Regions from separate parts of the Streptomyces sp. NPDC006309 genome, predicted to be linked through region 2. Evidence: riboswitches for the same ligand, from Rfam matches in the RefSeq annotation. Region 2 holds a riboswitch; the other holds the start of a gene.
The links. A riboswitch is a leader RNA that binds a small molecule or an ion and turns the genes downstream of it on or off. The one in region 2 is predicted to bind S-adenosylmethionine.
Positions count from the first base shown of each region.

Region 1 (4,220 bases), on a different contig from region 2:
CAAGGTGCTGCACGGCCGCGAGACCGGCATCATCAAGCGGCTGCCGCACGGCGAGTTCATCGAGGTGCACGAGCCGCTCAGCCAGGAGCAGCTGCACACGCTCACCGCGCACGAGCAGTACCGGCCTGCCGAGATCGGTCCGACGACCGACGAGAACGGCGTCGAGCGCAAGGTGGGCACCTCGCAGAAGCTGCGGGTCAAGCTCTCCAACGCCTACTACGGCGAGGACAGCCAGATCCCGAAGCCGACCGTCGAGGAGTTCAAGGAGATCACGAGCGGCCACGGCCACCACTGATCCCCGCGTCGCCACACCACGCAGAAGGGCCCCGTCCGCCTCGCGGACGGGGCCCTTCGCGGTGCCTCCGGCTGGATAGGGTGGGGTACGACCGAGCAGGACCGTGTACGAGGAGCGGCTGATGAGCGCTGTGACCCCCGCTGGAGGCGACACCACGGCGGGCCGCTCCTGGCCCGTCCTGCTGAACGGTCTCCTGGAGGGCCGTGACCTGGCGGCCGACGACACCGCGTGGGCGATGGACCGCATCATGCGCGGTGAGGCGACCGACGCCCAGATCGCCGGGTTCGCGGTGGCCCTGCGGGCGAAGGGGCAGACGGTCCAGGAGATCACCGGCCTGGTCCGCACGATGTACGAGCACGCGAACGTGATCGAGGTGCCCGGCCGCACCGTCGACATCGTCGGCACCGGCGGCGACGGGGCCAGAACGGTGAACATCTCCACCATGTCCTCGCTGGTCGTGGCCGGTACGGGCGCCAAGGTCGTCAAGCACGGCAACCGGGCCGCCTCCTCGGCGTCCGGCTCCTCCGACGTCCTGGAGAAGCTCGGCGTCAACCTCGACCTGACCCCCCGCCGGGTCGTGGAGGTCGCGGAGGAGGCCGGCATCACCTTCTGCTTCGCCGTGAAGTTCCATCCCGCGCTGCGCCATGTGGGCGCCGCCCGCGGACAGCTGGGCATCCGGACCGTGTTCAACCTGCTCGGCCCGCTGACCAACCCGGCGCGGGTGCGGGCCCAGGCGGTCGGCGTCGCCGTCGCGCACGAGGCGCCCATCGTCGCGGGCGTGCTCGCGGAACGGGGCAACTCCTCCCTGGTCTTCCGCGGCGACGACGGCCTGGACGAGCTGACGACGACGGCCACCTCCCGGGTGTGGGTGGTCCGCGACGGCCGGGTCCGCGAGGAGTCCTTCGACCCCCGTGACGCCGGTCTCCCCCTGGTCCCGGTGGAGGCGCTGCGCGGCGGCGACCCGGCCCACAACGCCGACGTCGCCCGCCGTCTGCTCGACGGCGAGCAGGGACCCGTACGGGACGCCGTCCTGCTGAACTCGGCGGCGGCCCTGGTGGCCCTGGAGCCGACCGGCGCGTCGCTCACCGAGCAGCTCCGCGCGGGCATGGCGAAGGCCGCGGAGTCGATCGACTCCGGCGCGGCCCGGCGGACGCTGGAGCGGTGGGTGGCGGCCAGCAACGCCTGACCGCACCGCACGTCATCCCGCGATCCGGACACGGGTTGCGGGACGACGATCAGTTCGCGTACGTTCTTCCACCAGGTCATGAGTGACAGTCATGAGGCCCCGGCCGACTGTCCGGCAACCCTCCGTCCGTGGCGGGGTGCCCCGGGTGAAGACCAGGCCGTGGACAGCAAGGTCCACGGCAAGCGCGGATCCCTCGCACACTTCTCAGGGTGTGGGACCAGGGATCCTGGTCGTCGAGGAGCCTCCCGTGAGCAAGCGAATGCGCTAGGGCCGCAGAGCCCCGCCTCCGCATCCCCCTTTCACCCCACCGGCGCTCGAGCACACCCGCTCGCCCGGCGGATTCCACCTGCCTTCACGGGAGTTCAGCCATGTCCGTCTCCACCGCTGCCGCCGACCGGTCCCTCTGCGCCCCGCTGCCCGTCCTGGGCCGCGACGTCACCGTCCCGCTCGTCACGGGCGGCGAGGTCGCCTACGCCGCGCTCGACTACGCGGCCAGCGCCCCCGCCCTCCAGCGGGTCTGGGACGACGTCGCCGCCTACGCCCCGTACTACGGCAGCGTCCACCGCGGCGCCGGCTACCTCTCCCAGCTCTCCACCGACCTGTTCGAGAACGCCCGCGGGACCGTCGCCGAGTTCCTCGGCTGCCGCCCGGACGACCAGGTCGTCTTCACCCGCTCGACCACCGACTCCCTCAACCTCCTGGCGCGCGCCCTCCCGGCCGGCTGCCAGGTCTTCGTCTTCGAGACCGAGCACCACGCCTCCCTGCTGCCCTGGCAGGACGCCCGGGTGACCTACCTCGACGCCCCGCGCACCCCGCGGCAGGCGGTCCGCACCCTGGAGCGGGCTCTCGCCGGCCGCGACCCCCACGGGCCGGCCCTGGTCTGCGTCACCGGCGCCTCGAACGTCACCGGCGAGCTGTGGCCGGTGCGTGAGCTGGCCGCCGCCGCGCACGCCCACGGCGCCCGCATCGTCTTGGACGCCGCCCAGCTGGCCCCCCACCACCCGGTGGACATCCGGGACCTGGACGTCGACTGGGTCGCCTTCTCCGGCCACAAGCTGTACGCCCCCTTCGGCTCCGGGGTCCTGGCCGGCCGCGCCGACTGGCTCCGGGCGGCCGAGCCGTACCTCGCGGGCGGCGGCGCCAGCCGCAAGGTCACCCGGCGGCAGGACGGCGGGGTGGACGTGGAGTGGCACGACAGCGCGGCCCGCCACGAGGCCGGCTCCCCGAACGTGATCGGCGCCTACTCCATCGCCGCCGCCTGCAAGGCCCTCACCGAGGCCGGCTGGGACACCCTCGTGGCCCGCGAGGAGCAGCTGATCCGCACGGTCCGCGAGGGCCTCGCCGAGGTCCCGGAGGTCAGGATCCTCTCCCTCTTCGGCGACGACGCCCCGCGCGTGGGTGTCCTCTCCTTCGTCGTCGAGGGCTGGAACAGCTCGCACTTCGCCGCCGCCCTCTCCGCCGAGTACGGCATCGGCGTCCGCGACGGCCTCTTCTGCGCCCACCCCCTGGTCCGCACCCTGCTGGGCACCGACCCGCAGACCCAGGGGGAGTGCGGCGCCCCGGAGGCGGCCCCGGGCGAGAAGTCCCTGAACGCCGTCCGGGTCAGCTTCGGCGCCGGCACCCCCGACGAGCACGTCGAGCGCTTCGTGAACGCCGTACGGGAACTGGTCCGGGACGGCGCCCGCTGGCAGTACCGCACGGAGGACGGCCGCTGCGTCCCGGCGGTCTGAGACCACCCGGCCCGCCTTCCGGCTCCTGCCGGGGGCGGGTCCCGGTCGCCGGGCTAGTTGTCGAGGCCGATCGCGAACGCCGCTTCCAGGTCGTGCTGGGAGTAGGTGCGGAACGCGACGTGCGTGTCGGTGGCCTCCACGCCGGGGATCTTGCTGATCCGGCCGGGGATGATCTCGGCGAGGTCCTCGTGCTGCCCGACCCGGACCATGGCGATCAGGTCGTAGGTGCCGGTGACCGAGAAGACCTCGCTGACGCTCTCCAGCGCGGCGATGCGCTCCGCGATCTCGGGGATCCGGTCCACGCTGGTCTTGATCAGGACGATCGCGGTGATCACGGCTGTGTCTCTCCCTCGGTGACCGGAGCTGGTGCGGCCCTCACTCTAGTCGCCCGCCCGTCTCCCACCACCGCGCCGCCGGGCCCGCCCGCGCGGTTGCGCCCGCGTCCGTAGCGCACCCACGCGTAGCCGAACCCCAGGCCGAACCCGACCAGGTGCGCGAGGTAGGCCACCCCGGGCCCGTCGGAGGCCCGCCCCGCCGCGAACCACTGGAGTGCCGCCCAGAACGGCAGCACCACCCAGGCCGGGAAGCGCAGCGGCAGGAAGAACAGGAACGGCAGAAGACTGGTCACCCGGGCGCGGGGGAACAGGTAGAGGAACGCTCCGAGGACCGCCGAGATCGCCCCGGAGGCGCCGACCAGCGACTGTTCGGAGGCGGCGTTGGCGGCCGCGTAGCCCAGCAGGGCGAGGTATCCGCAGCCGACGTAGAACAGGGTGAACTGCACCCGGCCCATGCGTTCCTCGGTCATCGCCCCGAAGACGAAGAGGAACAGCATGTTGCCGAGCAGGTGGACCCAGCCGCCGTGCACGAACAGCGCGGTGGCCGGGGTGAGCGCCTCCCGGGCCGGTCTGCCGAACAGCACCGCCGGCACCACGCCCCAGCGCCGGAAGTACGTGCGCTGCGCGGCGAGCAGCGCGTCCCCGGTGCCGTACCCGGGGGTGAGCCCGGAGGC
Region 1 is NZ_JBEXRO010000009.1:7,112-11,331, forward strand. It holds gene ABZ117_RS14485 (cytochrome bc complex cytochrome b subunit) at 1-295, shown strand, start outside; gene trpD (anthranilate phosphoribosyltransferase) at 417-1,481, shown strand; SAM riboswitch class IV at 1,556-1,672, shown strand; gene ABZ117_RS14495 (aminotransferase class V-fold PLP-dependent enzyme) at 1,850-3,211, shown strand; gene ABZ117_RS14500 (Lrp/AsnC ligand binding domain-containing protein) at 3,265-3,546, opposite strand; gene ABZ117_RS14505 (rhomboid family intramembrane serine protease) at 3,543-4,220, opposite strand, start outside.
Region 1: another riboswitch for S-adenosylmethionine. It lies ahead of ABZ117_RS14495 (aminotransferase class V-fold PLP-dependent enzyme); the one in region 2 lies ahead of thrC (threonine synthase).

Region 2 (4,220 bases):
GTAACTGACGTTACCGAGGGTAATGACGCGGCGGATCAGCCGCCGGCGACCGCCGGAATGATCGAGACGCCCGCACCGTCCGGCGTGGCGGTCTCGAGGCCCTGCTCGAAGCGGACGTCGTCGTCGTTCACGTACACGTTGACGAACCGGCGCAGCTTGCCCTGGTCGTCCAGCACCCGGGCGGCGATCCCGGCGTGGTTCTTCTCCAGGTCCGCGATGACCTCGGCGAGGGTCGCGCCCTCGGCGGCGACCTCGGCCGAACCGCCGGTGTAGGTACGCAGGATGGTGGGGATGCGAACGGTCACGCTCATGCGAGGCCAGCCTCTCGGAAGGAGTCCAGGGTCGGGCGGATGGTGGCGGTGAGGCCGGTCCCGGCCACCGCGTCCAGGGTCTTCAGGCCGTCACCGGTGTTCAGGACGACCGTGGTCCTCGCCGGGTCCAGCACACCGTTCTCGATCAGCTTGCGGGTGACGCCCACGGTGACACCGCCGGCGGTCTCCGCGAAGATGCCCTCGGTCCGCGCGAGCAGCTTGATCGCGTCCACCACCTGCTGGTCGGTGACGTCCTCCACGGCACCACCGGTGCGGCGCGCGATGTCCAGCACGTACGGACCGTCGGCCGGGTTGCCGATGGCGAGCGACTTGGCGATCGTGTTCGGCTTCTGCGGCCGTACGACGTCGTGCCCGGCCTTGAAGGCGGTGGACACCGGCGAGCAGCCCTCGGCCTGCGCGCCGAAGATCCGGTACGGCCGGTCCTCGACGAGACCGAGTTCGATCAGCTCCCTCAGACCCTTGTCGATCTTCGTGAGCTGGGAGCCGGAGGCGATCGGGACCACGATCTGGTCGGGCAGCCGCCAGCCGAGCTGCTCGCAGATCTCGTACGCCAGGGTCTTGGAGCCCTCCGCGTAGTACGGCCGCAGGTTGACGTTGACGAAGCCCCAGCCCTCGCCGGCCGAGTCGCCGATCAGCTCGGAGCAGAAGCGGTTCACGTCGTCGTAGTTGCCCTCGATGCCGACCAGCTCACCGCCGTAGACGGCGGCCATGACCACTTTGGCCTGCTCCAGGTCGTGCGGGATGAACACGCAGGAGCGCAGGCCCGCCCGGGCGGCGGCGGCGCCGACGGCGCCGGCCAGGTTGCCCGTGGAGGAGCAGGACAGGGTGGTGAAGCCGAAGGCGCGGGCGGCCTCCAGGGCCTGGGCGACGACCCGGTCCTTGAAGGAGTGCGTCGGGTTGCCGGAGTCGTCCTTCACGTACAGCCCGCCGGTCACGCCCAGCTCGCGCGCCAGGTTGTCCGCCCTGACCAGCTCGGTCCAGCCCGGGTTCAGGTTGGGCTTGCCGGCGACGTCCGCGGGGACCGGCAGCAGCGGGGCGTACCGCCAGATGTTCGCGGGGCCCGCCTCGATACGGCGGCGCAGCTCTTCGGTGTCGTAGGCGGAGAAGTCGTAGGCAATCTCCAGCGGACCGAAACACTCCTCGCAGGCGAAGACCGGGCCGAGCGGCACCCGGTGACCGCACTCGCGACAGCTCAGAGCCGTGGCGGGACCGAGGTCGACGGTGGAACTGCCGGTGCTTGCAACTGTCTGCACAGCCATGGAGGCGAGGCCCTTTCTCCTCATCTTCCTCACGACGCACTTCGCCGTGAGACGGATTTGGCACCTTCCCTAGCCGGGAGCCTCGCGAAGACGATCAGAACTGATCTACGAGAACCGACTGGAGGGTTGCCGGGGCTTCATCGGGCCGTGTCCCTCTGCCCCTCTGGATGAGCAATATGTGGTTGTGGACGCGGGCGACCCCCGACATGCGATGGTCACCGGCGTTGTCCAAGACTGTAACCGAAGGCCAGGACAGTTGAGATAGTCGTCCGTACCGCGAGATGGATCACACCGTGTGTGTGGTCGTGACAGTGAGGAACCACAGACCGTGCTGGAAGAAGTCGAGCGCTGGCTGGCCGACCGCTCCTGGTCCGTGACCGACCGCCCGCCCCACCGGATCCTGGCCGCCAAGCAGCGCACGGGCCAGACGATCAGCGTCGTGCTGCCCGCGCTCAACGAGGAGGAGACGGTCGGCGACATCGTCGCGGTCATCCGCCACGACCTCGTGGAGCAGATACCGCTGGTCGACGAGATCGTCGTCGTCGACTCCGGCTCCACCGACCGCACCGCGCAGGTCGCCGCGCGCGCCGGCGCCCGGGTCGTCCACCGCGACGCCATCCTGCCCCGCATTCCCGCCGTCCCCGGCAAGGGCGAGGTGCTGTGGCGCTCGCTGCTGGTGACCGGCGGGGACATCGTCTGCTTCATCGACGCCGACCTGCGCGAGTTCTCCTCCGACTTCGTCACCGGGATCGTCGGCCCGCTGCTCACCGACCCCGGCGTCGACCTGGTCAAGGCGATGTACGACCGCCCGCTCGGCGGCGCGGCCGGACAGGGCGGCCGGGTCACCGAACTCATGGCCCGGCCGCTGCTGAACATGCACTGGCCGCAGCTGGCCGGTTTCGTGCAGCCGCTGGGCGGCGAGTACGCGGCCCGGCGCTCCCTGCTGGAACAGCTCCCGTTCCCCGTCGGCTACGGCGTGGAGCTCGGGATGCTGGTGGACGCGCTGCACCTGGCCGGCCTGGACGCGCTGGCCCAGGTCGACGTGGGCGTGCGCCTCCACCGCCACCAGGACGGGCAGGCCCTGGGCCGGATGGCCGCCGCGATCTACCGCACCGCCCAGCTCCGGCTGGCCCGCGGCCATCTGGTCCGGCCCGCGCTGACCCAGTTCGAACGGGGCGAGAACGGGTTCGAGCCGCGCACCTACTCGGTGGACACCGAGGAACGGCCGCCCATGGTGGAGATCGCCGAGTACGCCGAGCGCAAGGTGGCGTGAACAGTCCGTATACGGCCCGCTTCGTGGGCGGACCGTACGTTTGAGCGTTTGTGGGCCGGGCTAGGTTGAGGCGTATGGCTTCCACGCACGGCGCTGCTGAACAGGCTCAGGTGCTGGTCGCGTCCAATCGCGGCCCGGTTTCGTATCAGATCGACGAGGAGGGATCGCTGCACGCCAGGCGGGGCGGCGGCGGGCTCGTCTCCGGGCTGTCGGCCATCGGGTCCGACGCGGACTCCGTGTGGGTGTGCGCCGCGCTCGGCGACGGCGACCGCGAGGCCGTACGGCGCGCGGCCGGCGCGCTGCTGCCGGCCGGGGACACCGGCGGGCAGCGGGTGCGGATGCTCGGCATCGACGCGGCCGTGCACGCCGAGGCCTACAACGACATCGCCAACTCGGTGCTCTGGTTCGTCCACCACATGCTGTACCAGACCCCGATGGAGCCGGTCTTCGACGCGGAGTTCCGGCGGCATTGGGCGTCCTACCGGGCCTACAACCAGGCGTTCGCCGAGGCGCTGGCCGAGGAGGCCGCCGAGGGCGCGGCGGTGCTGATCCAGGACTACCACCTGGCCCTCGCCCCGCGCATGCTCCGCGAACTCCGCCCCGACCTGCGCATCGGCCACTTCTCGCACACCCCGTGGGCGCCGCCGGACTACTTCCGCCTGCTGCCCGACGACATCGCCGCCGAGCTGCTCGGCGGCATCCTGGGCGCGGACCGCGCGGCGTTCCTCACCCAGCGGTGGGCGGACGCCTTCACCGCCTGCTGTCAGGTGGTCCTCGGGCCCGACGCCGCCGCCGGCACCCGGATCGGGGTGCACGGTCTGGGCGCGGACGCGGACTTCCTGCGCGGGCGCGCCCACCAGGACGACGTGGCCGAACGGATGACGGCACTGCGCGAGGAGATCGGCCGGGGCCCCGACGGGACGGCGCGCAGGACGATCGTCCGGGTGGACCGCACCGAACTGTCCAAGAACATCGTGCGCGGGATGCTGGCCTACCGGCAGCTGCTCGACGACCACCCCGAATGGCGGGAGAAGGTCGTCCACGTGGCGTTCGCGTACCCGTCCCGGCAGGACCTCGCCGTGTACCGCGAGTACACCGCCGGGGTGCGGCGGGTCGCGGACGACATCAACGAGCGGTACGGCACGGCGGGCTGGACCCCGGTCGTCCTGCACGTGAAGGACGACTTCGCCCGCTCGCTGGCCGCCTACCGGCTGGCCGACGTGGCCCTGGTGAACCCCATCCGCGACGGCATGAACCTGGTCGCCAAGGAGGTCCCGGTGGTCTCCGACGAGGGCTGCGCGCTGGTGTTGTCCCGGGAGGCCGGGGCGTACGAGGAGCTGGGCGAGGACGCCATCG
Region 2 is NZ_JBEXRO010000003.1:349,216-353,435, forward strand. It holds gene ABZ117_RS06365 (MoaD/ThiS family protein) at 36-311, opposite strand; gene thrC (threonine synthase) at 308-1,591, opposite strand; SAM riboswitch class I at 1,609-1,765, opposite strand; gene ABZ117_RS06375 (glucosyl-3-phosphoglycerate synthase) at 1,920-2,864, shown strand; gene ABZ117_RS06380 (trehalose-6-phosphate synthase) at 2,939-4,220, shown strand, end outside.